2 regions of the Neobacillus sp. C211 genome follow, and region 2 is predicted to be linked to the other one. Evidence: riboswitches for the same ligand, from Rfam matches in the RefSeq annotation. Region 2 holds a riboswitch; the other holds the start of a gene.
The links. A riboswitch is a leader RNA that binds a small molecule or an ion and turns the genes downstream of it on or off. The one in region 2 is predicted to bind S-adenosylmethionine.
Positions count from the first base shown of each region.

Region 1: another riboswitch for S-adenosylmethionine. It lies ahead of ACSU6B_RS11670 (sugar ABC transporter substrate-binding protein); the one in region 2 lies ahead of ACSU6B_RS03365 (methionine biosynthesis PLP-dependent protein).

Region 1 covers NZ_JBPXRO010000010.1:103,275-119,331, forward strand. The annotation lists gene ACSU6B_RS11610 (C39 family peptidase) at 1-132, opposite strand, end outside; gene ACSU6B_RS11615 (threonine/serine exporter family protein) at 313-759, opposite strand; gene ACSU6B_RS11620 (threonine/serine exporter family protein) at 777-1,538, opposite strand; gene ACSU6B_RS11625 (UTRA domain-containing protein) at 1,760-2,488, shown strand; gene ACSU6B_RS11630 (PfkB family carbohydrate kinase) at 2,532-3,353, opposite strand; gene ACSU6B_RS11635 (carbohydrate ABC transporter permease) at 3,370-4,263, opposite strand; gene ACSU6B_RS11640 (carbohydrate ABC transporter permease) at 4,256-5,137, opposite strand; gene ACSU6B_RS11645 (ABC transporter substrate-binding protein) at 5,212-6,504, opposite strand; gene ACSU6B_RS11650 (SIS domain-containing protein) at 6,573-7,562, opposite strand; gene ACSU6B_RS11655 (hypothetical protein) at 7,764-7,994, opposite strand; gene ACSU6B_RS11660 (ABC transporter permease) at 8,114-9,118, opposite strand; gene ACSU6B_RS11665 (sugar ABC transporter ATP-binding protein) at 9,120-10,622, opposite strand; gene ACSU6B_RS11670 (sugar ABC transporter substrate-binding protein) at 10,692-11,807, opposite strand; SAM riboswitch class I at 11,937-12,044, opposite strand; gene ACSU6B_RS11675 (MFS transporter) at 12,302-13,618, opposite strand; gene ttdA (L(+)-tartrate dehydratase subunit alpha) at 14,066-14,977, shown strand; gene ttdB (L(+)-tartrate dehydratase subunit beta) at 14,974-15,585, shown strand; gene ACSU6B_RS11690 (fumarylacetoacetate hydrolase family protein) at 15,664-16,057, shown strand, end outside.
Region 2 covers NZ_JBPXRO010000002.1:297,102-313,158, reverse strand. The annotation lists gene ACSU6B_RS03400 (O-antigen ligase family protein) at 1-56, opposite strand, end outside; gene ACSU6B_RS03395 (oligosaccharide flippase family protein) at 58-1,515, opposite strand; gene ACSU6B_RS03390 (CpsD/CapB family tyrosine-protein kinase) at 1,573-2,217, opposite strand; gene ACSU6B_RS03385 (YveK family protein) at 2,210-2,953, opposite strand; gene ACSU6B_RS03380 (glycosyl hydrolase family 28-related protein) at 3,115-4,110, opposite strand; gene ACSU6B_RS03375 (NAD-dependent epimerase/dehydratase family protein) at 4,357-5,352, opposite strand; gene ACSU6B_RS03370 (helix-turn-helix domain-containing protein) at 5,389-5,727, opposite strand; SAM riboswitch class I at 5,935-6,051, shown strand; gene ACSU6B_RS03365 (methionine biosynthesis PLP-dependent protein) at 6,134-7,246, shown strand; gene metC (cystathionine beta-lyase) at 7,246-8,439, shown strand; gene ACSU6B_RS03355 (bifunctional homocysteine S-methyltransferase/methylenetetrahydrofolate reductase) at 8,436-10,298, shown strand; gene metH (methionine synthase) at 10,276-13,725, shown strand; gene ACSU6B_RS03345 (hypothetical protein) at 13,731-13,934, opposite strand; gene ACSU6B_RS03340 (MarR family winged helix-turn-helix transcriptional regulator) at 14,000-14,413, shown strand; gene ACSU6B_RS03335 (MFS transporter) at 14,428-15,636, shown strand; gene ACSU6B_RS03330 (NAD(P)/FAD-dependent oxidoreductase) at 15,858-16,057, shown strand, end outside.

The DNA.
Region 1 (16,057 bases), on a different contig from region 2:
TATCCGGGTTTTTAATGGAGCGGCTTCGATGACTTGTATCGCTTCTTGACGATCAAACTTTACAGCTAAAATCGTTTTAGCACTAATAAATAATAGTAAGACAACTAGAATTGCAATTAGTATTTTTTTCATATATGAATGTACCATTCCTTGTAATAGACTTTGCTGAATGACAATTGGTAATAGTAATATACTACTATATTACCTTACTAAAAAACAATAAAGGAAAGAATATTCCAATTAATGATAATCTTTAAAGCTTAAGTTTTCCTTAAAAAATTCCCTTTAGTAGTTTGCACTAAAGGGAATAGGTTAAATTCGTACCTTATTACGGTTAATTTTTCGAATTACTTGATTGATTACTTCTGAAAAAACTAAGCCAAAGGCGATGGATCCTGCCAGCATGAGGACTTTTGCCGCCAATGCTATCGCTGAACTATAATCGTTCTCAACAAAATTCCGCATCGCATCATAGGCCAGACCTCCAGGCACAAGCGGAATAATTCCAGCTACACTAAAAATAATCACTGGCGTTTTATAGAACTTTGCTAATTGTTGACTGATGACAGCAATAAAAATGGTCGCAGCTAATGTTGCTAAAATGGCGTTATTTGAGTAGTCTTCTAGCAGGAAATAAATTAACCAGCCACCCATTCCTATCAGTCCGCACTTCACTAAGGATTCTTTCGGTGCATTAAATAGAATTCCAAAGGCACCTGTTGCAATTAAGCTTGTTAGTGCCTGAGCAAGAACAGCCACAATAAATACACCTCACTTCACATAAAAGATAATACGACCGCAATCCCTGTCCCAATCGCAAAGGCAGTTAGAAAAGCTTCCGCACCCTTTGATAACCCCGATACTAAGTGTCCCGCCATTAAATCTCTAATCGCATTGGTCACTAAGAGTCCAGGAACTAATGTCATCACCGAGCCAATAATAATTTTATCTAATTGCTGACCGACTCCAATTTTCACAAATAAAAATGAAAGCAATCCAATTACGAACGATGCTAAAAACTCCGAGAAAAACTTGATTGGGACAAAGCGATGAAAATATACAAAGCTTAGATAACCCATTCCGCCTGAAATCATCGCTGGAATAAAATCATTCCAGCCTCCCTCAAACATAATCATAAAACAACCGCTGGCGAGTGACGCTGCGGCCACTTGGACCCTAAAGGGAAACGTTAAATTAAGGGAGTCAATTTCCTTTAGATCTTCCAAAGCTTCTTTTAGATTGACCTCTCCACCTGTAATTTTCCTTGAAATGCTATTCACCATAGAGACTTTTTTCAAGTCTGTTGACCGCTCCGATATTCTAATAAGCTTGGTCTTAGTTGGCTCTGTTCCTTCTGCTGAAAAAATAATTCCTGTTGGAGTTACGTAGCTATGAGTACTTTCTATACCAAAGGCTGCGGCAATACGCATCATCGTATCTTCTACCCGATAGGTCTCCCCGCCGCTTTGAAGCATGATTTTCCCCGCTAATAAGCAGACCTCCATAACTTCATATGTTTGTTCTACTGGTTTTTCCATTTATCTCACCACACACAATTCTTCATTTTTACTTAGTTTAAATTAAAACAAACGTTTAATCAAAGTTGACTTGCAGTTTGCAAGATTTCCTGTTAACGGAATAGGAAAAAAACCAATATTTTATAAATATGATAAATGTTATCAATCATTTCTATACAACATATGTAAACTTATTATAAAATATTATATAATGACCTATTGTATCGAAAGGAATTTTGTCGATGAAATTAAACAATTCAATTTCAACACCTTTATATGACCAATTAAAACAAATACTGAAGGAGGCCATTGATCAAGGAGTTTATAAATCGGGGGAAAGACTTCCGAATGAAACGGAATTATGTGAGTTATATGGCGTTAGCCGCATAACTGTAAGAAGAGCGATTCAGGATTTAGCAGATGAGGGTTTTTTAGAGCGAAAGCAAGGGAAAGGAACTTTTGTAACGCGAACCAAAATTGCCCGAGAATTGGTTTCTATTGATGGATTCTCAGATTTTAGTAAACAAATTGGCAAGAATCCTTCTAAGCGTATTCTTGCCTGTGAAGAAATGAAAGCTACTCCGGAAATTGCCGAAGCACTTCAAATCGCCATTGATTCACCTGTCTTAAAGTTGGTCCGGATCATGTCAATCGATCAACAGCCTTTTACACTAGATATCGCCCATTACTCGTTAGAACGCTTTCCTGATTTGACTGCACGATTCACAGAACATGCATCAACCTATGAAGTTTTGAAAAACATTTACCACATCAATATTAATTCTGGAAAAAGCAAAAAAATAATTACAGTTACTCCTGCTTCAAAATTTGAAGCGGAACATTTGGACTGCGAAATTGGTGAAACACTTTTTAATATTGATAAAACCGTTTACGATGAAACAGGAGTTCCAATTCATATTTCAAATTTCAAAACACAAACCCAATTGATTGCCCTTACCATAACAACTTAAAAGTAAAAGGAATGAATGGGTATCCATTTCATTCCTTTTGTTTTTAGAAAGTTAATTGTCTGCCAAACCCAAATGCACCGTTCACTTCACATGTTCTTGCAGCAATCTGTGCCGCTGCTTTCAAAGATTCCTCTATGGTAAACCCATTAAAGTGGTTGGTTAAAAAACCAGCAATGAAAGAATCCCCTGCACCTAAGGTATCAATCACTTTTGCTTCTTCAATTCCCTGTTTGTATCGTTTGTTATGATGAGACATAATTACGCCCTTAGAACCTCTAGTGATAATGATAAACGGCGTTCCAAGTCCATGTATTTTAAGGAAGAGCTCTTCTAGTTCAACTTCTGTAAAATCACTTCCTGAAATAAACGCAAACTGGATATGAGGGCAAACCTTTTCTAATAATTCTGTTGTAAAATGATTAGAGAAATCATAGGAAACGGGTAAATGTTGTTTAAGCAATGGCAATTCTTCCTCTAAATGACTATATATACTGGTATGTACCACATCAAACGCTTTGATGTATTCATAGTCATCGACTGATAAATTAAGCTTTAGTTTAGCCTGAACACCGCCTTTATTTGATTTAATAAAGATTCGGTCCCCTTCCACATTTAGATCAACATAAGCCTTTCCACTTTCCCCAACCGCTCTTCGAACATGACTAGTATCTATTAAGTTCTTGTTTAAAGAATCTAGAATATGATCCCCTTCTACATCCGTTCCAACAATACCTATAAATGCCGCTGACTCCGCACCACTTTGTTTAGCTAAAACAGCAACATTTAAAGCATTTCCACCTGGAAACATTTCATTACGATCCTGGTAAATATCAACAACATTATCGCCTATTCCAATAATTTCCATATTTCCCCACTCCTTCTTATCCTTTAACACTACCTGATGATAAACCTCTAATAAAATACTTCTGCATAAACATAAATAAGAGAATGATCGGCAGGGCTGAAATCATTAAGCCAGCCATCAGAACTCCCCAATTGGTTTGAAGGGCATCCCGAAATTGCATCAATCCAGCAGGGATGGTTTTTAGTGCATCAGAATCAACAAAGATTAACGCAAACATAAACTCGTTCCAAGTAAAATATGCTGTTAACACAACCGCAGTTAGTAATATCGGTTTATTTAAAGGTACAAAGATTTTTGTAAAAATGGTCCATGTATTACATCCGTCCAAAAAGGCAGACTCCTCTAATTCTTTCGGTACCTCTAGAAAAGCAGCTCTGATCAGAAGGATGGTGATTGGAATTCGGTAAGCAACATAGGGAAAGATCATTGCAAAATACGTATCATGAATTCCTAATAATTGGATGAGCTTGTATAGCGGGACTAAACTAACTTGTGGGGAGAGCATCATTCCTCCCATACAGAAAACTAATAGGATATTCTTCCCTTTAAATTCAAACCTAGATAAACTGTAGGCTCCGAGTGCACTTATTAATACTGTTAGGAAGCAGGTAGTCGCTGTAACAATTAAACTATTAACAAAATATCCAGAAATCCCTGTGTTCCATGCCTCTGTATAATTGGAAAACAGCCATTCTTTTGGTAAAGCCCAGCTGCTGGAGAAAATCTCTGGAGTGGACTTAAATGAGTTAATTACCATCCAAAAAAGCGGATAAGCAATCACTACAAAATACAAGATCAGGATTGTAAAAATTGGCAGACTTTTAACAACATTCTTTTGCTTCCTATTTTTCTTTGTGATTGGGATCGAATGATGGTAGTCCATTACTTTGCTTGTCTCCACTCTAAACATCCTTTCCTGTTTTAAATAGTTTCAGCTGAACCAAGGAAACAATTAAGGTAATGATTAAAATCACAGTGGCAACTGCCGAAGCATAACCCATTTGGTCTTTACCGAAAGCTGAATGGTAGAGTAATGTTCCTAAAACCTCACTAGAATTACCAGGTCCGCCGCCTGTCAAAATATACGGTTCATTAAAGACGGTAAATGCACCGGTTAAGGTAATAAGAGTCGTAACGAAGAACATCTCTTTTACTTGTGGAACGGTGATTGAAAAGAATTTACGAATTTTCCCTGCCCCATCAATCTCTGCTGCCTCATACAATTCTTGGGGGATATTTTGAATCGCGATAATAAATAACATCATAATGTAACCAATACTTTGCCACTGTGACACCGCAATAACAGCGAAGATAGCGGTTTCAGATTCTCCTAGCCAAGCCCTAGTTAAATTCTCAAGTCCTAACATATTTAATAGCCCATTTAAAATTCCGATATCCGGGTTATAAACAAATGTAAACAGTAAAGCGATGACAGTCATCGAGATGACAACTGGAAGGAAAAATACGGTACGGAACAATCCACTAATGAATCGTGTTAGCGGATCTTCAAGTATAGCCGCTAGAATAAGTCCGCCAAATACCTGAAAAATAATCGAGATCACTGCATACCAGAGATTATTTTTTAAAGCTATATAAAAAACTTCATCTTTAAAAAGATTAAGAAAATTTTCAAAGCCAACAAATGTTTTTTCTACCGAAAAAGCAGAGAAATCATAGAAACTATAAAAAAAGTTTTCAACAATTGGATAGTAAACAAAAAGGGCCATAAAGATTAAGCAAGGTGCAATATATAGGTATGGTAACCACTTGTTTGTATTTTGCATAATAACTCCCCTTTTTTTAACAGGCGTATCTTTGGAAAAAAGGTGGTCAACTTGCAACCACCTTTTCTGGCTTCCTATTTTTTTGCAGACGCCTTAACTTCTTTTGCTGCTGCTCTGACATCCTTCATTACATCTTCTGGACTTTTCTTGCCGTCCAACATTAGCTGTGTTCCATTTAAATAAGCATCAACTATTTTAATATCAACAGCTGTATCAAACCATAAGTACGTTTGTTCAGCATTAACAATTAAATTGATAGCATCCTGTTGAAGCTTGGAAGCATTCTCATCAGTTGTTGTTCCTTTAACCGCACTATATTCACTTACTTCTTTTAACTGCTCTGTACCTTTTTCCTTCGAAGTTAAGAATTTGACAAATTCCATTGCTTCCTTCGGATGTTTTGTTTTCGAAGAAATCATGATTCCTTCAGGTGCTGCTGTGATGGAGTTGGCATTTCCTTCTCCACCTTCCACACCTGGTACGTTAAACACACCTAAATCCTCTTTTAAAGATGGTTCAATAAGCCCGATTTCTGCAAGCTGGAAGAAGCCGATCGCTGCTTTTCCACTGTTAAATAACTCCCGTGAATATTCATGGTCTACAGAATTAACTCCTTTATTGAAGTACGGCTTCAGTTCCATGAATTTCTCTAATGCTTTCACATAACCTGGATGCGAGTAATCACCTTCAGGATTTTTGGGATCATAATCTTTATCAAGAACATCCTGTGGCACCATCAATTGATTCAATGTTCCTATATAGTGGGAAATCGTCCACGGTGCTTTACTTCCAAATGTAATTGGCGTAAGTCCTGCGGCCTTTACCTTTTTAGAGACATCAATTAGTTCGGACCAAGTGGTTGGAACTTCAAGATTTAAATCCTTGAAAATTTTCTTATTGTAAAAGAAGGCCTTGCCGTCAGTTGACCACGGAATCCCATAAATCTTACCATCTAAAGTGAAGGCATTGAACTGGGAGGCAATGATTTGATCTGACCACGCTTTATCTTCATTTACATAATTAGTTAAATCAAGCGATTGTCCCTGACGTGCAAAGTTATAGGCAAACTCTCCGCTCCAAGAAAAGTAAACATCTGGAGGGGTGCTTGATCCTAAGACAACACGAATTTTTTCTTTATAAGAATCGTTCAAGACGGCTTCCGTTTTAATTTTAATATTGGGATGGGCCTTCTCAAACTCTTTTACTGCCTTTTCAAAATATTGCTTTTTAGGTTGATTCGGCCAGCGGTGGAAGAATTTAAGTTCAACCACATCTTTTCCATTTGTTGAACTAGAGCTCTTAGAACAGCCAGCAAAAAACGATAGAAAAAGGATAGAAATAATACTTAAAATTAATAACTTCTTCATTAAGCTTCCCCTCCAGAAAGGAATACATATCTATGATTATTGCAGTATATTTGTTATTTCATCTTGGTTTAGTATTCCACTGTCCACATATATCTTCTTTTTGATAGCGGATGATTTCGTGCTTCTGCTAACTGATCCGCATATTTTCTTAATACGTAATTTAAAACTAATGGGGCAATGTATCCTTGTACTTCCTCTGCAACCCCAGTGAAATCAAAGTCTTTTGCATCAAGGACAACCAACTTCTTGCCATAACGCTTAGAGAATTCTAATGCTCTTTCTTCTAAATGTCTTGTTTCGTCCAAGCCTAGCAGGATAATAAAAGGTGTTTCTTCATCAATAATTTCAAATGGCCCGTGGAAGTATTCTCCGGCGTGAATGGCGTGTGAGTGAACCCATTGCATTTCCATGAGGATACAAATTGCATAAGAGTAGGCAACACCATAATTTGCTCCGCTTGCCATTGTATAAATAATTTTTTCATCTTTATACTGTTGACCAAAAGCCTCTGCCTTTGTTTGGTATAGTGCAGCAGCTTTTTCGTAAACATTTTGTAAGTTCTCAAGACTTTCTTCTACTAAACTAGCTTTTTCGTTATTTTCAACAACTTTTAGTACACCAAACACTAGTTGATATAGTACTGAATAATTGGTTGTGAAAGCGCTTGCTTTTTCGCCCCATTGATACTTCAGCACGACATCTGAAGCTAGCGCTAATGGTGACGCTTCCACATTTGTTAAAGAAACAGTTAACGCACCTTTTGCTCTAGCAAATTTTGCTGCTTCTACTGTTTCAGGTGTTGTTCCTGAGTGCGAGCACAAAATAACCAGGGAATTACTTCCAAGTTTTGCATGATTGCGATGGATAAATTCATTTGCACTAAAAAGATGGGCATCAAGAACCTTTGCTTCACGGTCAATTACATACTTGCTTGGATACATAATGGCAGATGATCCTCCGCATGCTACAAAGAAAACATTGGAAATATTTCTTTTTTCTACCTCTGCTAATGCTTGTTGCACTTGATTTTTCACGTCAATTACTAATTCAGTCGTCATTTTGTTGCCTCCCTGATAAAATATTTTAGTGAATGAACACTAGTAAATTCTTTTAAACAATATACAACTTTATATAACGTTATATGTTGTTATATATAAATTACTATACTTTTAAACTCTAGTCAATTGAATTTTCAGAAAAATGAAACGACATTTCTCGACAAAAAGCAGCCAGGGGTCTTCCCTGGCTGCTTTTTCTTGTTACTCCCCTATATTGTTTTCAAACCATTCTTGGAGCTCTTTCAATGAGTTAAACGTAAAAATCTCCTCGCCATTTTGCCCATTATCAAACCCAGTGTTACCTCTTAAGGTAATTTGCCCTTCATTCTCAGAAATTAAGATAGCATAGGGATGATTAACATTTATATACCTTGAATCTAAATCGGTATCTACCCAATTCTTACTTCTCAGAAATGCTTCATAATGTTCCATTAAGATCCCTCCTATCTCTAAATATTGTTCCTCAAAACTTACTTATATTTGTAGATTTTATTCTGGTTTTTCAAAAAAATAAACCTATCCGCAAAATGGATAGGTTTATCATAGTTCAATTATTTTTGTTTATAATACGTAATCGCTAATGCAAAGGCTAAAACGGTGCCTTTAACAATATCCATCGCATAATATGGGACGGACATCATCACGAGTCCGTTTTGGAGAATCCCGATCAGGACGGCTCCAACAAATGTTCCAAACGCGTTGGCCTTTCCAGCCCCAAGGACTGAAAATCCAATATAGGCGGCGGCAACTGAATCCATTAAATAGGGAGCACCAGAGTTAATTTCTGATGTCAAAACCCTTGAAGCGAGCACAATCCCGCCAATGGAGGCAAACAGAGCCGAAAGCAAATACGCTGCCACTTTATATTTATTAACTGCGATACCTGATAGTCTCGCCGCTTCTTTGTTACCACCGATCACATACATATATCGACCATGCTTTGTATAGTTCAAAAAGATATGCACGAGGATCACGGTCACAGCCATAATGATAATAATCCACGGCACTTCTCCGATTTTTGCAAAAAAAGGACTGATCAGACCCGATGCCATCGAGCCATCAGGCATAACCATGTTTTGTGAAACAGTGGCCCCTTTTGTATACGTCAATGCTGTCCCTTGAATAATAAACATCGTAGCGAGTGTCATCAGCATATCTGGAATTCTCATTTTCACAATCATGAATGAGTTTAATGCACCTACTACTAATGATGCAGCAATCGCAGAAATGACCGCCACCAATGTGTTTTGTGAAAACCAAACAAACATCGAAATGACAATGGCGTTTGATAAGGAAGCGACCGATCCCACCGATAAATCAAAACCATCGACAGACAATGAAATCGTAATACCGATGGCGATAATCGTTACAATGGAGATCGAACGTAAGATATTGATGATATTACTGCCCTGAATAAAAGTAGGATTAGCCACTGAAAAAATAATAATAAGTGCAAGAATCGTAATAATCGTCCCATATTTATATAAAAAGCGAAATAACTCAAAGACTTTTTTTGCCGGGGCTTCCTGATTCTTTGCTGCAATATTTGCCTCCATTTTACCTGCCCCCTGTTGAATAAAATAATAGTTCTTCTTCGTTCGTTTCTCTCGTTTCAATTTCCTTTACGGACCTGCCGTCGTATAAAACATAGACTCGATCAGTAATCCCAATAATCTCCGAAAGCTCTGAAGAAGCATAAATAATCGCTTTACCCCGGTTCGCTAGTTCAGCGATTAACTCAAAGATATCCTTCTTTGCGCCAACATCGACGCCTTTGGTTGGTTCGTCAAAAATATATACATCTGCTTCAGCTACGAGCCACTTTCCGATTGCGACCTTTTGCTGATTCCCTCCGGAAAGATTCTGTACCTTGGTATCTTCTGAAGGTGTTTTAATTCCGAGGCGATGGATCAACTGCTTTGCCGTTTCTTTTTCTTTTTTTCGATCTAAAAAGCTTAATCTCTTTGAAAATTCACCTAAATTAGCAGCTGTTAAATTGGTTTCTACTGATTCAAGAACTAGGATTCCTTCCTTCCTCCGTTCTTCTGGAACTAAAGCAATTCCCTTTTTAACCGCTTGATAGGGACTCTTTAATTTTAGTTTATTGCCATGAAGAAAGATGTCTCCCCCCGTTAATTTCTCAGAGCCAAATAACGCCTTACACAATTCTGTTTTTCCAGCACCAACAAGCCCGGCAATTCCAATGATTTCTCCTGCTTTAACATGAATATGTAAATCTTTAATCTTCCCTCTATCTGAAAGTCCTTTTACCTCAAGGACCGTGCTTCCAATAGACGTATTCTTCTCTGGGAACTGTTCCTCTAATCTTTGACCCAGCATATGCTCCACCACTTTGTTGATGGTCGTATTAGTAACTGCCTCTTTTGCAACAAGTTCACCGTTTCTCATCACAGTTACTTCATCACAGACTCCAAAAATTTCTGGCAGGCGATGGGAAATAAAGATAACACCTACATTTTGCTTTTTTAAATCACGGACAATCCGGAATAGTTCCGTCGTTTCAGTATGACTCAATGGTGCTGTCGGCTCGTCTAAAATAAGAAACTTACATTGATTTGAAACAGCCCTAGCGATTAAGATCATTTGTTTTTCCGCTAACGTTAACTCACTTACTAGCTTCTTCGTCGGAAGCATAATGTTCATACTTGATAGTATTTCATCCGCTCTTTGATGAAGGTTTTTCCATTTCATCCATTGCTTTTTCCCCATGTTATGGACTGTATCGAGGAGCATAATATTTTCGGCGACGGTTAAATACGGAATGAGAGCCGTATCTACTTCTTGATAAACGATTTGTATTCCTGCGTCCTGTGCATTTTTCGGAGAACGAATCCTCAGGTTTTTCTCATCTAAGCTTATTTCACCGGTATAGTGGTCATAAGCACCCGCGAGAACCTTCATTAACGTTGATTTCCCTGCCCCATTTGCCCCAATCAAAGCTTGAATTTCTCCCGTTTTCATCGAAAAGTCGACCTGATTCAATGCCTTCACACCAGGAAACTCTATTGAGATGTTTTTCATCTCCAATGTTGATCTCATCAAAATCATCCCCCGTAAGCAAACACTCTCTTCATCTATTGAAAAAGAGAGTGTCTAGTTGTATACCGACTATTCTTTATAATGCTTCTTTAACGTCTTTATCCACTCTTCCTCAAATGCCGTCGATTGACCCCAGCCTGGGATAATTTTTGCCAGATTAACCATGTTTACAGGCTCTTTTGCTTTGAGAAGATTTTCTTGTGAAACAAGTGAAGCATCTAAATCAAAAGTCTGTGGTGTTTCTTCACCTGCAAGCTTTTTCGCAAGTATTCTCATATCAACAGCACCGATAAGTTTCGGATCGACAGCTGCTGTGTATTTCCAAGCGCTGCCTTTTCTTTGAATTTCTTGCAGATCCGCATTGGAAACATCGATTCCATAAATCTTCACTTCTTCACGTCCCGCTTCTTTCAAAGCTCGTGCTGCACCGATTGCAAAAGCATCCCAAGTAGCAAATATGGCATCCAGTTTGCCCTTTGGATATTTATTTAACATGGCTGCAACTGCGTTTTGTGTTTGTACACTTGTATCTGCCGCAGCCACACCAAAGCGTTCCACTTCTTTAATTTCAGGATTTTTTGAAAGGACTTCTTGATAAACCTTATTACGTCTAACCATTGCAGGGAAACCGTCGACCCATAGGTAGGCAATATTTGCTTTACCCTTTGTATTCTTTACTAGTTGATCAAGGGCTAAAGTTGCTAAGGCTTCATCATCCTGTGAAGTAAGCGTTACTCCATCAAGCTTCGCAATATTTGGATTGGAGTCAAATGTAACTACACTTTTTCCTTTTTCAACTATCTTTTTTACATCATTAACAGTCGCATCATCGTCACCATGAGAGATGATAAATCCATCATAATCCTGGTCTAATGCCTGATTAATCGCATCATGGAACTTAGCTGTATCACCATTTGCGGTAAACACGTCCACTTGAAAACCTAAGGCTTCTCCCTCTTCTTTTGCACCTGCTAAGAATTGGGCAGTATGATCATCACCGCCAATTTTACGGATAACCTTGATTTTTAACGGATCACCACTTGTAAACTTTTCAGATACACCTTCAAGTGAAACCTTTTTATGAGCGCTTGCTTGTTTTTTTTCTCCCTCAGAAGCACAGCCTGTGAGTAAGAGTGTTGCTGCTAACGCTGATACGAGTGTACTTTTAAAGATATTTCTTTTCATGATTAAAGCTCCCCCTTTTAGATTCTTATCAATACTCCATTACTCCGATTGGAAAGGTTTGTTTTTATATAAAAATAAAAAACCTCTCCAGAAAAGAGAGGTTTCATCACAAATTAAGGGACTACTCCTCTCTTATCTTTCAAAACAATAAATTGTTTTGCAGGATTTAGCACCAATTCCAAACGGAACGGTTGCTGGGCGTCATCGGGCCAGTCCCTCTGCCACTCTTGATAAGAGAACGTATTATTCATTTAAAGTAATAAATTAGATTTTAGTCTCCTATTAACAAGTTGTCAATAGTGTTTTGAATATTTCTAATATAGTTATTATTCCTACGCCTCAAAGCTTTTGAATATAAGTGCTGAAAAATATGAAGCGTTACAGCTATAGAAATAAATCCTGAAATGAAGAAAGGCTAACCATTTAATATATAGGCTAGCCTTCTTTTTCAAATTTAATTTCCATGAAGCATGTACATTTTTTAGAGCTGGTTTTTACTCCATTAATTCTGCTGGTAATTCGATCCGCTCTACTTTATTCACGATAAAGATATAAGATAATGCTCCAATGATCAAGACTGCTCCAATAAAGAATAATGCAGCACTGAAGGAATGCGTAGTACTTAAAATATATCCAACTACAATAGGGATTACGATACCAGCCAAGTTACCTGATGTATTAAATATTCCACCGCTTAGTCCAATGATTTCTTTTGGAGACATATCGCCAACAAGCGTCCATGTTGCACCTGCCATCCCTTTGGCGAAAAAGGCTACCGACATGATAAGCATGATGAGTGCTGCTGATGAAGTATAGTTAGCGAGAACAATAATACTTGAAAACAAGAATCCGATTATTATTGGTGTTTTACGTGCTACACCAAGTGACTTTCCACGCTTTAACAACCAGTCGGATATATATCCACCGACAATTCCACCTAAAAAGGCACCTGCATACGGGAGTGAAGCCATAAAGCCAACCTTGAGCATGGACATATGTTTTTCTTGCACAAGGTAGGTAGGGAACCAAGTCAAGAAGAACCAAACAATGGTATTGAGGCAAAACTGTGCAATATAGATTCCAATCATTTGTCGGTTGGTCAAAAGTAGTTTTGCATGAGCCCACCTGATTTTTATCGGTTTATCCCCTGCATTCGCCAAGCCGCCACCTTCCAGAATATAGTCAATTTCAGCTTGATTTGCTTTTGGGTGTTTTTTCGGTTCGTGAATATGTTTAAACCAAAAGAATGACGCTACAATTCCGGCCAATCCAGCAACATAAAAAATCATATGCCATCCAAATTTCTGTAAAAGAAATGCGAGTATAGGGGTAAACAAAGCAAGTCCAAAATATTGGGCAGAATTATAGACCGAGACGGCCCTGCCACGTTCATTTTGAGGAAACCACATGGCAGTTAACCTGCTATTCCCGGGAAACGAAGGAGCTTCTGCTATCCCGACGATAAATCTTAAGATGAATAACATCAGAAAACCACTAGTCCATCCTTGAAAAAAGGTAAACAGTGACCATACGAACAACCCAACCCCATAAACAACACGTGCTCCAAATCGATCGAGCATCCAGCCGCCCGGGATTTGCAAAAAGGCATAGGCCCAGTTGAATGCTGAGAAAGCTATACCCAATGAAACCGCATCCAGTTGTAGCTCTTTGGACATCACAGGTGCAGCTACACTTAGTGCTGAACGGTCAATATAATTGATTGCGGTCGTAATGAATAAAATGGTCAAAATCACATAACGTGTATTGGTTTTTTTCGTAAATGCCTTTAATTCTTTCATGTTAACACTCATAAAGTTCCCCCCTATTTAAAAGATGTCCATTCAAACGTATTGTTGGTCAATATCTTAGTCGCATCTTGTTGCAAGTATAATCCAATTAGATGATTGCTATAAGAAATACATGATAAAGCTTTCATTAACCTCCTTCCATTATTGATGATGTGTGTGATTTTCAGTTGAAAACCCTTACACCAATTATCAATTAATGTATACATTGATGTCAATATCCTATTTTCAGATTATTAGTTATTTTATATAAAAAATTGTATTTTGTCATAAATTCAACAAATTTAAAGGGTTTTATCTTCCTTTATATCTTGTGTAATGGTAACTATAATATTTCCATTAAATTTTCATTGACATTAATGTATACGTTGATAAATAATAAATATAGAAGATCTTCCCACAAACACTTAACTATACGGTTGGGAAAAAAGAATAAAAAGGAGAGTTATTATTATGAGTATTGTTATGGAAAAAACGCAACAAATAACAAAGATGACTGATCTAATGGCAAAGTTTGTATCCCTTGTCAGCTATAAACTTCCTGATGATGTGGAAAATAAACTGAAAGAACTTAGTGAAGGGGAAAATAATCCTCTTGCAAAAATCATTTACAAAACTATGTTTGATAACCAAAAACTAGCTTTTGAGTTAAAGAGACCTTCATGCCAGGATACAGGTGTTCTTCAATTTTTTGTAAAGTGTGGACAGAACTTCCCATTAATTGGGCAATTGGATAGAATTCTAAGAGAAAGTGTATATAAATCAACCAAAGAAACCCCTTTGCGTCACAATTCGGTAGAGACATTCGATGAATACAATACAGGAAAGAATATCGGAAATGGTACTCCTAGTATCTTCTGGGAAATTGAAGAAGACAGTGACAAAGTGGAAATTTATACTTATATGGCAGGAGGCGGATGTACCCTTCCTGGAGTTTCAACTGTTCTTATGCCTGGTGAAGGCTATGAAGGCGTTGTAAAGTTTGTCCTTGACCGTATGACAAGTTATGGACTCAACGCATGTCCTCCTCTATTAGTAGGTGTTGGAGTCGGTACTTCTGTTGAAACAGCCGCTTTAAATTCAAAATTAGCGCTTATGAGACCTGTTGGAAGTCAAAATGAAAATGAAAACGCTGCAAAAATGGAAAAGCTTCTTGAGGATGGTATCAATGCTATTGGCCTCGGACCTCAGGGACTTAAGGGATCTAAGTCAGTCATGGGTGTAAATGTTGTGAATACAGCAAGGCATCCTTCTACTATTGGGGTTGCGGTTAATACAGGATGCTGGTCCCATAGAAGAGGGAAGATTACCTTTGACAGTAATTTAAACTATGAAATTAATACTCACGAGGGGGCAACACTATGAGTAAGAAAGTATTAACCACACCTATAAAAGATGAAGATCTTAAGGATATAAGAATAGGAGATATTATCTACCTAACTGGTACATTAGTTACTTGCAGGGATGTTGCGCACAGAAGACTCATTGAGGAAAAAATTCCATTACCTGTTGATTTAAATGGTAAAGCCATTTTCCACGCGGGTCCCATTGTTAGAGACCATGGAAATGAAGAGTACGAGATTATTTCTATAGGTCCAACAACCAGTATGAGAATGGAAAAGTTTGAAAAGGAATTTATCGAAGAAACAGGTGTTAAACTCATTGTTGGAAAAGGCGGGATGGGAAAAAACACTGAAGAAGGATGCAAGACTCATAAAGCGCTGCATCTTGTCTTTCCAGCCGGAAATGCGGTTTATGCCGCAACAAAGGTGGAGCAGATTAAGGAAGTCCATTGGAAAGACCTTGGAATGCCTGAATCTCTTTGGGTATGCGAAGTAAATGAATTTGGTCCACTCATTGTTTCCATTGACGCAGACGGAAATAACATCTTTGAAGAAAATAAAGTGGAGTTCAATAAAAAGAAGGACGAACAATTTGAATTAATTAGTAAGCAAGTACGATTCATCAAGTAAATAGTCTATAAAAGGTACCCTTGTGGATATGACAAACAAAGGCTTTTAACCTATAAATGGAGCTGGTCTGGTGTGGTAATGCAGGTACTTCAAAGATCTCAAACAATTGTTCGTTATCAAAATAATAACGATAAAATATATTACGGAATTGTTGAAAATGATGAAATTTTACAATTAACCAGTAATTTTACTGAAATTCAAAACAATGAACTAAAATTTGATGGTGTAAAAGTTAAATATAATGATGTGAAAATTTTAGAGCCCGTTTCCCCCTCAAAAGTGATCAATTTCGGCTGGACATACGCTGCACATGCCAAAGAAACTGGGGGAAAGGCAAATCTCAAAGAACCATTTTTGTTTTTAAAACCTGCTTCTTCCTTGATTCCAAATCAAGGGGAAATCATTCTTCCTTCCAGTGATTTAACCAAGCAAGTAGAAATGGAAGGGGAAGTGGCACTTGTTATTGGTAAAC
Region 2 (16,057 bases):
AGAAAGAAGATTGTGAAGCTATATTTTTGAGAACTTGGAGCTATATTATCGTCCATCTTACACCCCCTGGGATTTCTTGGTCTTCCATTTATAACCTATTCCACATACTTTAATAAACTCATAAATTATATTCTTAAATTCTTTATCTATAAAAAGTACGAAGGTTAATAGAAGGAAGTTAAATACAACAGCTAAAAATGGATGGGAATCTAGAAAAAATTCAATACCACCTAAACAAATGATAAAAAATGATAAGTATGGATATATTGCCCTTTTAGCAATAATCCAACGATTTGGATTGGAAATCCAAAATCCTATTAGGGCAGTTCCTTCAATCATTACACCTGCGAATGCTGCTCCAGTTACACCAAATAACCTACTTAAAAACAAATAAAGAAAGAATCCTGAAATTACTGCAATCGATTGAACAATGGTACGAAGAGACTGTAATCCCTTTGTCGTTAAACCATCTGCTAATGCAATATTAATTGCCTGTAAGGTAAGCATTAAGGATAAAATTTTCAGTGGAGATGATGCATGAATCCACTTATCACCAAACAGTAAATCTATTACAACATTTGACATATAGTAAAAAGGAATTGTCATCGCCATTCCTACTAATGTCATGATCTTGATAAGCGTTATGTTGAATCTTAAATGATCGTCTAATAGATTATTATTAAAGGCTCTGAATAGTACAGGGTAATAAGCTCCAGCAATAATAAATGGAATTTGCTGTAATGCCTGGGGGATTCGATAAGCTACTGCAAATAATGCAACTTCTTCTAGAGTTAAGGTCTTTTCCAGCACTAGGGGTCCTAAATGCGGAAGTATTACAAAAAGCAATCCACCTAAAGTAAATGACCCTAGATTTTGTAAAAGTCCTTTATGGAATTTACCTTTCAATCGAATGTTAACATTTCGACTTACTAGATAGACCCCAAACACACCTCCGGCAAAATAAGACAGACCATATAAAGTGGTAATAATCAATGGCTTAAGGCTAAAGTGAATCCCTACTGTTAGGGTGAGAACTAAACAAACAGAAGAAATAATTCGTATCATCCCGTTATACTGCATTTTCTCAATCATTTGAAAAAACGTTGTACCGATACTTTGTAGGGCAATTCCTAAAACCATCGGAATAATTAAATAATACGCTGTTTGTATTAACTCTTTATTCCCTGAGTTTGAAATATGAATTACGACAAATCCACAGATAAATGTTGCTACAAGTAAAACCATTCTCATTTTCACATATGAAGAGATTAGGATGGATAGATCCATATCCTTTTTAGATCCTTCTCTTAAAACAATGGTACTTAGTCCAGCATCAGTAAAATATCCCATAATCATTGCAAATGCTAACACAACACTAAACATCCCATAATCATACGACTTTAAATAATTGGCTAAAACGATTAGTGCCGTAGCATTTAATACACTAGATAGTGCTGTACTATAAAACAGATGAGTAATATTTTTTGCAATAGAATTTTTCTTTAACTTCTCCATAAAAATAGCCACCTTATATTAACAATCACCTGATTAAAGAAGTTTTCCCCCTAGTAATTATTCTGTTTGATAAATAACTCCTACAATTCTATTGTTTTTTCTATCCAAGTAATCTTTTGTTAGAAGTACATCTTCTTTCTTCGTTTTATTTTCTTTTAGCACTAAAATAACACCATCACATTGATTTGCTAGAATATGAGAATCTGATGCTATTAAAAAAGGTGGGGCATCAATGATTACCACATCAAACTCCGAGACACAGTTACTAACAAATTCCTTTACTTTACTTGCTATCCATATTTCTGATGGATTTAAAGGAATAGGACCAGTCGGTAAAACGAATAGTCCTGGGACAAACGTTTCTTTAATATAAAGTTGGATGTTTTCTTCATCCAAAATCACATTTGTTAATCCATTCTCATTTTTTATCTGAAACAAACTGTTTAATGAAGGTTTCCGTAAATTGGCATCAACAAGTAGTACCTTTTTCCCTTGCTCAACAAATGCAATTGCTAATTTAGAAGAGATAATAGATTTTTGTTCCTCATTACGTGGCGATGTTACCATTAATAATACCGAATCACTAATAGATACTTGATCTATATTCGTACGAATCATTCGGATTTGTTCTGTACTGATTGAATCTTCATTAAGCTGAAGCCTTTGCATTATTTTTTTTGTTTCATCCCTTTTCTTATACACTGATTTGCCCCCTCTTATTATCATTTAAGACGGCTGACTGTTGCTTCCTATTGTTTTTATTCATAAATTTTCTTTTGCTATTTTTTAAATTTATTTGTCCTAATACTGGCAAACCTACAATACCTTCAATCTCTTTTACATCCTTAATCGAATCGTCCCAATACTCTCTAAACATTGCAAGGCCAACTCCAAGGAAAATTCCAATCACTGCACCAATTGCGACGTTTAAAGACAAACTCCCAACGATCTTAATCGAAGGATCTCCATCTGTATCACTTAATAGCTTTATATCCTTAACATTAAACAGCTCATACATTTTATTGACCGATGTTTTAGCTATGGTATGTGCAAGCTTCTTAGTACTTTCCAAATCATGATCCCTTACTACTACATTGATAATTTGTGAATTTCTATTATTTTGAACAACTATCTTTTTCTCTAATTCGTCATCATTTATATTAAGCTCTTTTTTAACAGAATTAAGCACGATTGGACTCTTTATGAAATCAATTGTTGAAGCAAGCAGCATACTAAGTTCTTGTGTATCACTATAATTACCCTCTTCCTTTGTAAGTTTGCCAATTAGGATATTTTCAGTAGCTTCATAGGTTGGCTTTAGTAAAAATAGGGATAAACCAACAGTCAAAAGAGATACACATATTACTGTAAGAATGATGGTTACTATTCTCTTTCTAATAATGCGAAGGAACTTTTTTAGATCTATTCTTTCGTCCATGGTGACCTCCAAAACTAATATTTTTATTACTCAGTTTTTACCATTTGAATCAGTCATGAGAGAACTGAAACATCCCGCTCCATCGTTAGCAATACATTCATCCCTCTAATTACTCTTTATAACGAACACAAAGGTGCAAATTAACAAAAAAGTGTTGGATTCTACCTTGAATTCATCGTGTCTTCTTCTGGAGTAGAATAATAATTATGTACTCCTTTATCCCTAATATAGTTTGATCCTATATTCGAATATAAACTATTTCTCATAGACTCTTTTGAAAATTCTATTATTGGATTATTGCCCTTTACTATATGAGCGTCCCATATTAAACCTTCAAATTTATTATCAGAGCCACTTACTGTTATTACTTCTTTAGTTAATTTAGAGACTTGAATTTGAAGCCCATTAAAATCATTACCAGAACTTTCATTTGGAACACTCATCGAGCTATTAATATCAATACAGCTTATACAGTCATCCAAGGTTAGATTAATAAATCGATTGCCGTTAATAAAGCTATATTTATTACTATCCTTTGGTTTTTCAGCTTCCAATTTAACACCGGTATGAAATCCTGCAATTCTAATATCAGTAAAATTAACAAAACAAATGAATTGACCTGGGCCACCAGCATAAAGATGAAGACCTGTACCCCTATGTGAGCCGCTGGTGTTTAAGAGTGTAACATTTTTGATTTGAGTTCTATCCCATGACCAAAATTTTTGAATACCGTCTAAGTAAATAACATCTGAATCAAAGTTAGCATCTATTATTTCAAGAACTCCATTTGATATTGACGCATTTTTTTTCACATCAATTGCTTGAAAGTTCCCTTCTATTCTTAACCTAGTATTTTGACCAAATTCCAATTCAACACCCTCTTTTAAAACTAATCCTTTCTTTAGAATATAACTCTTATTTCCAAGTAACTTTACTTTTCCAATTTTTGTTTCATGGCTGTAATTTATTGCTTCTTGAATGGATCGTGAATCGTCTTTCAAATCATCACCGTTAGCTCCAAATTCATCCACATTCACATATTCGTTTTGGCCAGTGCCAGTCCTTGTAACGACTTGATGCTCATTTTTAAATAAAAAAAGAAGGCCTACAATAAAAATAATGGCTGAAATATATATAGTTGTACTCCTTCTAATCATAATTCTCTCCTTACAATCCCTCAATTAATTCTTTATATAATTAATTATAGTTCATTATAATGAACAAATCAACAATATTATCCCATAATTAGGTAATTAAGCTCGTGTACAATGGATGTTAATAATACCTTACTAACGCTTCACCCAAACAGAAAGGAGGCACTTACAATTTAGAAGGATCGATCGTCTGCTAGACTTAAAACATTTTCCAATAACATCTTACAAAATTGGCTTGTGCAACAATAACTAAATTTTCAAGATGTTGTATGAATGTTCTGATTTTCGTAATCCATTTTGATTTTGACCGACTGTTGTTGTCCTTTTTTTACTCCTATTATTTTCAAACCAGTCATAAGTTTTCTCTAAACCAGACTGAAAATTATGAAGTGGTTCCCACTCCAGGTCCTGTTTAATCTTTTTATTTTCCAACCTGGAAAATTTGATATCACCTTGCTTTGGCTCTTTATAGATTACTTCTTTTATATCTTCCAAATTTCCGAGAGTATAAATAAAATCGTTCACACTTGTCTCTGTATTAGTTGATAAATTATAAACCCCTTTGAGATCATATTCAACGCCGCGATAAATGGCATATGCAACATCTTCTACATATATAAAGTCCCTAGTTTGCTCTCCGTCACCAAAAACCTGCAGTGGCTGCCCTTCTAAAACATTATTAATAAAAATGGAAATGACTCCACCTTCACCGACTGTTCCTTGCTTAGGACCAAAAACATTTGAAAAGCGGTAACAAAGTGTATCAACACCAAACATTTCAGTCCACTTTTTGCAGTATAGTTCCCCTACCCATTTATTGATTCCGTATAGTGATAGAGGATCACATAAAGCATCTTCTTTCAATGGAATATCACCATTAAGACCATAAACGGCTGCTGAAGAAGCAAATACTACCTTTTCCACTCCATATTTGGTTGATAATTGAAGTATATTTGTCAACCCTAGGATGTTTGATTGTGAATCTAGGTATGGGTTCACCATTGATGTTCCGACATTTACTTGTGCTGCCAGATGAATAACTACATCAAATCGATTAGATTGGAATACACCCTCACACGTTTGGTCTTCTACGTTTAATTGATAAAATTTATGTTTGAACTTCACATTATCCTTATTTCCTGTAGAAAGGTTATCAATAATGTAGACTTCATCACCTTCCTTAAAAAATCTTTCAGCAACAAAGGAACCTATAAAGCCATACCCACCAGTTACAAGGACCTTCATATTTTCACCTCTATATATTTTGTCTAATTGTTATAACTATTTTTTGCCTTTTTGTAGGGCGTTTCTTAACTCAATTAAGTCTTTCTCATTTATCAATCCGGATTCTAGTGCAATATCTATAAAGATATTCCAATTTTTTACATTCCCCTTGCCATTATCATTTGTATCAGATTTTGTGGTATCTTGGCTTAAAAGTGTTTGTATGTCTACATCTAGTATTTTGGCTATTTTACCCAAAATTTCAATTGAAGGGTTACTCTGGATATTTCTTTCGATTTGACTTAAGTAAGATTTTGAGATAGATGTTTTCTCAGCTAATTGAGATAAGGTAAGGTTTTTCTCTTTCCTTAATTTTTGAATTTTTTTTCCTAACATAATAGGCCTCCTAAAATAAATTTCACTCCTCTCTTAAATATCATTATAGTAAACATTTTGTTCTTTGTAAAGAACAAGGGCAATCACCTAATACTTTTGGTAAGTGCTTTATTACGAACAACACTTAACTATTAACTCATTTTTAATAAAATAAATTGACACCACCGCTAAGTTGTAGTAAATTTTATAAATAGTCTAAATATTTGATTCTTATCAAGAGAGGTTGAGGGAATGGCCCTACGACGCCTCAGCAACCATCAATGGCTTCATTCATTGAAAAGGTGCTAAGTCCTGCAAATTAGCTGCTAATTTGCAAGATAAGAAGAATGACATTGTGGTCGTGCCGACAAAAGTCTTCTTCTTATAGAAGACTTTTTTTATTTTTATAAAACAAGGAGAGTGCATTATGTACAAAATTGATACGAAACTTGCCCAAATTGGAAATCGGAGTGAAACAGCAACTGGAACCGTAAATCCGCCTGTATACTTTTCAACGGCCTTCCGCCACGAGGGAATTGGCCAATCAACTGGGTTTGACTATACCCGAACCGGAAATCCTACGCGCCAGCTCTTAGAAAAAACAATTGCTGATTTAGAATGCGGTGATCAAGGATTTGCCTGCAGTTCAGGGATGGCAGCGATTTTAACCATTCTCTCTTTATTTGAAGCTGGTGATGAATGGTTGGTTAGTGAAGATTTATATGGCGGTACATACCGCTTATTAGAAAAAGGTTATAAAAAATGGGGCTTGAATAGTCAGTATGTCAATACCTGTTGTCCGGAAGAGATTGAAAAGAAAATTACGCCTCAAACAAAGGCTATCTTCCTTGAGACACCAACCAATCCACTTATGCAGGAATCCGATATTGCCGCTGTTTCAAAAATTGCAAAACAGCACGGATTATTATTAATAGTGGACAACACTTTCTATACTCCATTATTACAACAGCCGATTACCCTTGGCGCGGACATTGTCATCCACAGTGCAACGAAATACCTAGGAGGACATAATGATGTCCTTGCCGGTCTTGTCGTCGCAAAGGGGAAAGAGCTTTGTGAAGCATTAGCCTTTCATCATAACGGTGCCGGAGCGGTACTGAGCCCGTTTGATTCTTGGTTACTAATGCGTGGTATGAAAACATTGTCCCTTCGCATGGAAAGACATGAAAAAAATGCAAGGAATATCGTTGAATTTCTTTCGGGGCATGATGCAGTTACTGATGTCCTTTACCCGGGACGCGGTGGAATGGTATCTTTCAGAATTAAAGATGAAGCTTGGGTTAATCCATTTTTACAAGGCTTAAATCTAATCAGCTTTGCGGAAAGTTTAGGTGGAACGGAAAGCTTTATCACTTATCCAGCAACGCAAACCCATGCGGATATTCCTGAAGAAATCCGAATTCAATCCGGCGTCTGCAATCGTTTATTGCGTTTCTCCGTTGGACTTGAGGATTCACAAGATATAATTCAAGATTTGGAAAAAGCTTTTGCCCATGTTCAAGAAGGAGTGATTGCATAATGGCACACGAAGAATACACATTTGAAACCAGGCTCCTTCATAATAAGCACAAAATTGATCCTACAACAGGAGCGGTTAGTGTACCCATACAGCATGCATCCACTTTTCACCAATCTGATTTCGATCAGTTTGGCAAGTACGATTATGGCCGCAGTTTAAATCCGACAAGGGAAGCACTTGAAGATGTCATTGCTGAACTTGAAGGCGGGTTAAAAGGCTTTGCCTTTGCATCCGGCATGGCCGCCATTTCCACGGCATTTCTCCTGCTATCTGCAGGTGATCATATTGTCATTACGGAAGATGTCTACGGCGGTACATTTCGGATGGTCACAGAGGTCCTCACGCGGCTCGGAATTGAACATACCTTCGTCGATATGACGAATTTAGATGAAGTAAAACAAGCCATTCAGGCAAATACAAAAGCATTTTATGTGGAAACACCATCGAATCCATTAATGAAAGTGACTGACATTAAGGCAATTAGCAATTTAGCTAAGGAAACGGGCGCGTTAACATTTGTCGATAACACCTTCCTTACCCCTTCCCACCAACGGCCATTGGAGTTAGGAGCCGATGTCGTGCTCCATAGTGCGACGAAATTTTTATCGGGCCATAGTGATGTCGTTGCCGGACTTGCTGTCGTCAAGGACGAAGACTTGGCGAAAAGATTAGGCTTTTTGCAAAATGGGTTTGGGGCGATCTTAGGTGTTCAAGATGCATGGCTCGTTTTAAGAGGGATCAAAACGCTGCACGTCCGACTAGAACAATCACAAAAATCGGCTATTAAACTAGCTGAATTTTTAGATGCGCATCCGCTTGTTGAAAAGGTTCATTACCCAGGGTTGGAAACTCACCCACAATATCAAATTCAAAAAGCGCAAGCAGCTGGTCCAGGAGCGGTCTTATCGTTTGAATTGGCTAATGAAGATGCACTTCGCACCTTTCTTGCCAATGTAAAAATTCCTGTATTTGCTGTCAGTCTCGGAGCGGTAGAATCGATTCTATCCTATCCAGCAAAAATGTCCCATGCAGCCATGCCTCAGGAAGAGCGAGAGAAGCGCGGGATTACAAATAGTCTTGTTCGCTTATCGGTCGGACTTGAAAATCCTGATGATTTAATGAAGGATTTTTCACAGGCATTTAAGCAGGTTGAACAAAGTCAGTTGGTCTTTCAACGAGGAGAAACATCATGAGTCTTTTAGAAAAATTAAAAAATCAAATTTTAATAGCTGACGGAGCGATGGGTACTCTGCTTTATTCCTACGGAGTCGATTCATGCTCTGAGGAGTTGAATTTATCTCAGCCGGAACAAATCCAAAATATCCATCAGGCATACATTGACGCCGGAGCGGATGTCATCCAAACCAATTCCTATGCTGCTAACTATTTAAAATTGCAGCGCTATGGATTAGAAGATTCAGTTAAAGAGATTAATAGTGCCGCAGTCCGTCACGCCAAACAGGCAGCTCAAAATAACGCTTATGTGCTTGGAACAATGGGTGGAAACCGCGGGATTAAAACGAACTCTATTACAATAGAAGAAATAAAACGAAGCTTTCGTGAACAGCTTTATTGCCTCCTTCTCGAAGGGGTGGATGGAATATTACTTGAAACCTTTTACGACCTAGAAGAACTTGAAACCATTCTAACCATTGCGAGGAAGGAAACGAAGATTCCGATTATTGCACAAGTTTCCCTTCAGGAGCCTGGATTTTTACAGGATCGGACGCCAGTAAATGACGCCTTAAAAAGACTTGAAGGACTTGGGGCGGATGTCGTTGGTCTTAATTGCCGACTAGGCCCCCATCATATGCTGCTAGCACTTGAACAGATTGAAATTCCGAAGCATGCCTATCTTTCTGCCTATCCAAATGCCAGCCTTCCAACTTATACAGACGGAAAGTTTCATTATGAAGGGGATCCAGATTATTTTCGGAACTCAGCTAAAGCGTTCCGAAATCAAGGGATTCGGTTGCTTGGGGGCTGCTGTGGTACCACACCTGAACATATCAAAGCATATGCTTCTGAACTAAAGAATAGTGTTCCAATTACTGAAAAAGTAGTAAAATTAGAGCCAAAGAAGATAATCGTTGAATCTCTTGCGCCAAAAAGGGAGTTTACTCCCCTGCAGGAACTCGTGAAAGAGAGACCATCGGTTATCGTTGAATTAGATCCACCTAGAAAACTAGATACAACAAAGTTTTTCCAAGGAGCTAAAGCCTTAAAAGAAGCGGGAATCGATTCGATTACCTTAGCTGATAATTCACTAGCAACGGTCCGAATTTCCAACGAATCGCTGGGCTATTTAGTGAAACAGGAATTAGGAATGCGTCCGCTCATTCATATTGCGTGCCGTGACCGCAATATTATCGGCTTGCAATCGCATTTAATGGGTCTGCATACGCTTGGGATGAATGATGTTCTTGCTATTACCGGTGATCCTGCAAGAGTTGGCGATTTTCCAGGTGCATCATCTGTTTACGATGTCTCCTCCTTTGAACTTATTCAAATGATTAAGCAGTTGAATGAAGGATTGTCTTTTTCAGGGAAAGATCTGGGACAAAAGACAGACTTTAGCATTGCGGCAGCCTTTAATCCCAATGTCCGCTCACTGGAAAAAGCCGTGAAGAGACTTGAAAAAAAAGTTCATTATGGGGCAGATTACTTTATCTCCCAACCGGTTTTTTCAGAGGAAAAATTACTCGAAGTCTATGAACATACAAAACAACTTGATGCACCAATCTACATTGGCTTAATGCCGCTTACTAGCAGTAAAAACGCTGAGTTCCTTCATAATGAAGTACCTGGAATCAAAATTGCGGATTCTATCCGCACCCGGATGGCCCAGTTGGGTGATGATCCGATTCAAGCTGCTAAAGAAGGAATTGCCATTACCAAGTCACTAATTGATACAGCTTTAGATTTATTTAACGGTATTTATTTAATTACACCATTTTTACGCTATGAATTAACTGCTGAATTGGCGTTATATACCCGTCAGCGTGCTAGTGAATTGAGGAGGAGCACCTATGCCGAAAACACCATTTACTGAACAACTCAAAAAACGAATCCTCGTGATGGACGGGGCAATGGGTACCATGATCCAGGAAGCAAATCTTACAGCGGAAGATTTTGGCGGCGAGCAGTATGAAGGCTGTAACGAAAACCTAGTGTTAACCGCCCCCTCTGTCATTGCCAATATTCATCGTGAATACCTAGAGGCTGGGGCAGATATTATTGAAACCAATACATTTGGGGCGACCAGCCTTGTTCTGGATGAATATGATTTAGGGTTTAAAGCCTATGAGATTAATAAAATCGCTGCCTTTCTTGCCGTTAAAGAAGCCTACAAACTTACAACCGATGAATGGCCGCGCTATGTGGCAGGCTCGATGGGCCCGACCACAAAAACATTAAGTGTAACAGGCGGCACGACCTTCGATGAACTTGCAGCATCCTATGAAGAACAAGCAATCGGCTTAATTGATGGCGGTGTGGATTTACTCCTCCTAGAAACAAGTCAAGATATGCTGAATGTAAAAGCAGGATTTGTTGGGATTGAAAGAGCGTTTGAAAAAACCGGTAAAACTCTGCCGCTGTTTATTTCAGGGACGATCGAGCCAATGGGTACAACGCTCGCAGGGCAGTCAATTGAATCGTTTTTTATTTCCGTTGAACATATGAATCCCGTTGCTGTGGGACTTAACTGTGCAACAGGGCCAGAATTCATGCAGGACCATGTCCGCTCATTAGCAAATCTGGCGTCGACGGCAGTCAGCTGTTATCCAAATGCAGGTTTGCCTGATGAAGAAGGTCATTATCATGAAACACCAGAGACTTTAGCCAAAAAGCTGTCTGATTTTGCCGCCCATGGCTGGCTTAATATTGTTGGCGGCTGCTGTGGTACCACGCCAGACCACATTAAGGCTATTGCCGAGGCAATGAAACAATATCAACCAAGGGAAGTCAAAACATCTACTGTTCATATGGTTTCGGGTATCGAGCCATTCATCTATGACGATCCGACGTTAAGACCGATTATGGTCGGTGAACGGACCAATGTCATTGGCTCTCGCAAATTCAAACGGTTAATCACCGAAGGGAAATTTGAGGAAGCGTCAGAGATTGCACGAGCCCAAGTCAAAGGCGGCGCGCATGTAATTGATCTTTGCCTCGCCGACCCTGATCGTGAAGAAATGGTTGATATGGAAAACTTCATTAAAGAAGTCGTCAAGAAAGTAAAGGCTCCCCTTGTGATTGATTCAACCGACGAAAAGGTCATCGAGAGAGCACTTAAATATTCACAAGGAAAAGCAATTATCAATTCGATTAACCTTGAAGATGGTGAAGAACGATTTGAAGCAGTTGTCCCATTAATCCATCGCTATGGTGCTGCTGTCGTTGTAGGCACCATTGATGAGGAAGGTATGGGAGTAACTGCGCAGCAAAAGCTAAAAATTGCCAAAAGGTCACATGATTTATTAGTGAACAAATATCATCTGAAGCCGCAGGATCTCATTTTTGATCCGCTCGTTTTTCCAGTTGGTACAGGTGATGAACAATATATTGGTTCCGCCAAGGCTACAGTAGAAGGCATCCGGTTAATCAAGGAGCAACTCCCGGAAGTACAAACGATTCTTGGAATTAGTAATGTCTCCTTCGGGCTCCCTCCTGTCGGTAGAGAAATTCTAAACTCTGTCTTCCTTTATCACTGCACCCAGGCTGGACTTGATTATGCTATTGTTAATACAGAAAAACTAGAACGGTTTGCATCTATTTCAAAAGAAGAAGTTCAATTAGCAGAGGCCCTCTTGTTTGATACAACAGATGAGTCGCTCGCTACATTCACTGAATTTTACCGCGGCAAAAAGAAAGAACCGAAAACAACCGTTCCAAATATGACCTTAGAAGAGAGACTCGCCTATTATGTGGTTGAAGGTACAAAAGAAGGCTTGCTGCCGGATCTAGACCTAGCGCTTGAAACGTATCCTGCCCCGCTTGATATTATTAATGGACCATTAATGGACGGGATGAAAGAGGTTGGCCGACTCTTTAACGACAACCAGCTCATCGTTGCTGAGGTGCTCCAGAGTGCTGAAGTAATGAAAGCAGCCGTTTCGCATTTAGAACCTCATATGGAAAAAGGCGATGTGTCTGCTACAAAAGGGAAAATCATTTTAGCTACCGTAAAAGGCGATGTGCATGATATCGGTAAAAACCTCGTCGATATTATTCTCAGCAATAATGGCTATGAAGTAATCGACCTTGGGATTAAGGTGAATCCAACTGACTTGGTTCAAGCCATTCTTAGAGAAAAACCAGACATGGTTGGTTTATCGGGTTTGCTGGTGAAATCTGCGCAGCAAATGGTGTTAACAGCACAGGATATGAAGGATTCCGGTATTGCTGTACCTATCCTCGTTGGCGGTGCGGCACTTTCTCGGAAATTCACAGATACGAAGATTGCCAAAGAATATGACGGCCTTGTCCTTTATGCAAAGGATGCAATGAATGGTTTAGCCCTTGCGAATCAATTGAATTCGGAAGAGGAAGTTCAGAAATTAATGCTTGAGAAAAATGAAAAGCTAGCCTCTTTAAATGTGCCGAGAGAGTATGAACGTCCATCCACTGTTTCCGTTGCCGTAAAACCGAAGCCAGCGGTATCGACAAAGGCTCCTGTATTTACGCCAATGGATACAAAGCGACATATCCTTAAATCGTATTCACTTTCTCATATCGAACCATATATCAATATGCAAATGTTGATTGGCCACCATCTCGGTGTAAAAGGGAAAATCGCGAAGTTACTAGCTGAGAAGGATGAAAAGGCTGTTAAGGTAAAAGAAGTGGTGGATCAATTACTAGCAAATGCTAGTGCAAACAATTGGATTACGCCTGCCGCTGTTTACCAATTTTTCCCAGCGCATTCCGATGGGAATAAGGTCATTATTTATCATCCGGAAAATCCTGATCAAATTTTGGAAACCTTCGACTTCCCACGTCAGGAATCAGCACCAGGTCTTTGCTTAGCTGATTTTCTAAAGTCAGTTGATAGCGGTGAAAAGGACTATGTCGGCTTCTTCACCGTCACGGCTGGTAGAGGAATTCGTGAAAAGGCAGAACAATTTAAAGCGGAAGGACGCTTTTTGGAGTGCCATGCACTTCAATCAATGGCACTTGAAACGGCGGAAGGCTTCGCTGAATTAATTCACCGCCAAATGCGTGACCGTTGGGGCTTCCCAGATCCACTGGATTTTACAATGCAAGACAGGTTTTCCGCTAAATATCAAGGACAACGTTTCTCGTTTGGCTACCCAGCGTGTCCAGAACTAGAAGATCAAAAGAAGCTGTTTAAGTTGATTCAACCGGAGGAGATCGGCATCCAATTAACAGATGGCTGTATGATGGAGCCAGAAGCATCTGTTTCTGCCATCGTATTTGCCCATCCGGAAGCTAGATATTTTAATGTGTTAAGATAAGGATTTTATATGAGATTCCGCGGAAGTTCGTCATTCCGCGGAATTTTTCTTTTTCCGTGAGCACCTCTTGTCGTTATTCCGCCAAAAGCGGATTGAATTCCGCCAAACTTGTTTGGGATTCCGCCAAACCAAAACATAATTCCGCGAACTTGGTATTTAATTCCGCGAACCGGATTTACAGCCTTAAATCTGTGAACCTTTCTTGACATATTCCAACAAATCCACTATAGTTACCTAGGTAACTAATTAGTAATTTTTGAGGTGACCTACATAAATGAATAGCCATGAATTATTCCATACGCTGCATCAGCTATCACGCCATCTTACCAATACACTCAATGAAGCATTAAAACCATTAGGGTTATACGGGTCACAATGGTCTGTCATTTTTGTTTTAAAAACCAAAGGCTATTTAAGCCAAAAAGAACTTTGTGATTACTTATTTGTTGAGGCACCTCCAATGACCCGTACCATTCAACGGCTTGTTAAGCAAGGATACGTAATTCAGGCCCCCGGTAAAGACAAACGTGAGAAACTGATTCAATTAACAGATGTGGCGTTAAAGATGTTCCCCGAATGGGAAAGAAGAGTCTTTGAAACGAATCAGTTAATATTGAAGCATTTTCCAGAAACATCACAGGAAGAGCTTTTAAATTTGCAAAAAAGCTGGTTGCAACAGCTTTTATAAAAGGAGCGGATCATATGAATAAACCTAAATTATGGACGAAAAGTTTTATAAGTATTTCTTTAAGTAACTTCTTTCTATTTTTAACCTTTTATGTTTTACTCGTCACACTTCCTATTTATGCGATACAGGAGTTCCATAGCAATGCATCAAAAGCGGGATTGATGACAACGGTCTTTTTATTTTCTGCGATTATCTCCCGTCCTCTGGCTGGTCAATGGCTTGAAAAAGCTGGTCATAAAAAGGTGCTGCTTGCCGCACTGATAATTTTCTCAGGCGCCTCCCTCTTATACTTTTTTCCAAAAACAATCATTGGTTTTCTTTTCATTCGGTTATTACATGGAATTGGTTTTGGCATGGCAACAACCGCTGCAGGGGCAATCGTGGCGGATCTCATTCCGACTTCACGCCGTGGTGAAGGTATGGGCTATTTCATTATGTCGACGAATATGGCTATGGTGCTAGGGCCATTTATCGGCTTAACGGCCATTCAGCAATGGGGTGCAAAAACCCTGTTTATCGTCAGTGTCATTGTCGCGATTGGGGCCCTGATTACAGGTTTAAGCGTAAAGGTTAAAGAAATGGGGCAAGCAGACCACATGGTCGTCCATTCTGCGTTTTCATTTCGAAATTTTTTCGAAGTTTCCGCCATTCCTATCGCAATTGTCGGCTGCTTTCTTGCCATCGTTTATTCAGCGCTTCTTTCTTTCGTATCTGTATTTGCCACTGAAATACACCTTACCGAGATTTCTAGTCTATTCTTTGTCGTCTATGCGATTGTTTTATTGATTTCAAGACCTTTTACTGGAAAATGGTTAGACCAGCATGGTCCCAATGTGATTGTCTATCCATCCATCGTATTGTTTGCCATTGGGATGTTTATTTTAAGTCAAAGCGGCAGCGCGGGCAGCTTTCTCCTTTCAGCAGGAATGATTGGTTTAGGCTGGGGAACACTTTTTCCAACCTTCCAAACCATCGCCATTCAAGATGCTGCGCCTAGAAAACGAGGGTTAGCTACAGCTACTTTCCTATCAATCTATGATATTGGGATTGCATTAGGCTCGTTTCTTTTAGGCTTAGCGGCCACAAAAATGGATTATAGCTCGCTCTATTTCTTATGTTCATTCTACATTCTTTTGGGTATTGTTCTTTATTACTTTCTTCATACGCGAAAACAAGCATCGCTTAAGGAACATAAAACAGAGTTAAATAACGTTAACTCTTAATGCATGCCAACCCCTTTTAAAAATGGATAATTTAACTTCAAGAACCATCAATCCTAAGCAGGAAATGATGGTTCTTTTTATTTTGCTGCCAGCACTAATCGTTGTTTGACGGTCTGCCCATTAAGAAATATTTTCTAGGATGGGCAGTTGATTTTACATAAGTTTCTATTTACGCTAAGCTTAATCTAGCTTTAATTTTTTAAAAAATGGAGGTTATTGATATGTTTGACGTATTAATTGTTGGTGCTGGGCCTACAGGGGCAAGTGCAGCCCTATTTACAGCTAAAGCTGGTAAGAAAACATTGGTTATTGATAATGATAAAAGTGTGACCAAGCGTGCTTGGATTGAGAACCATTATGGTATTACAGAAATTACTGGACCTGACCTAGTTGAAACTGGTAAGAAACAAGCCAGCAAATT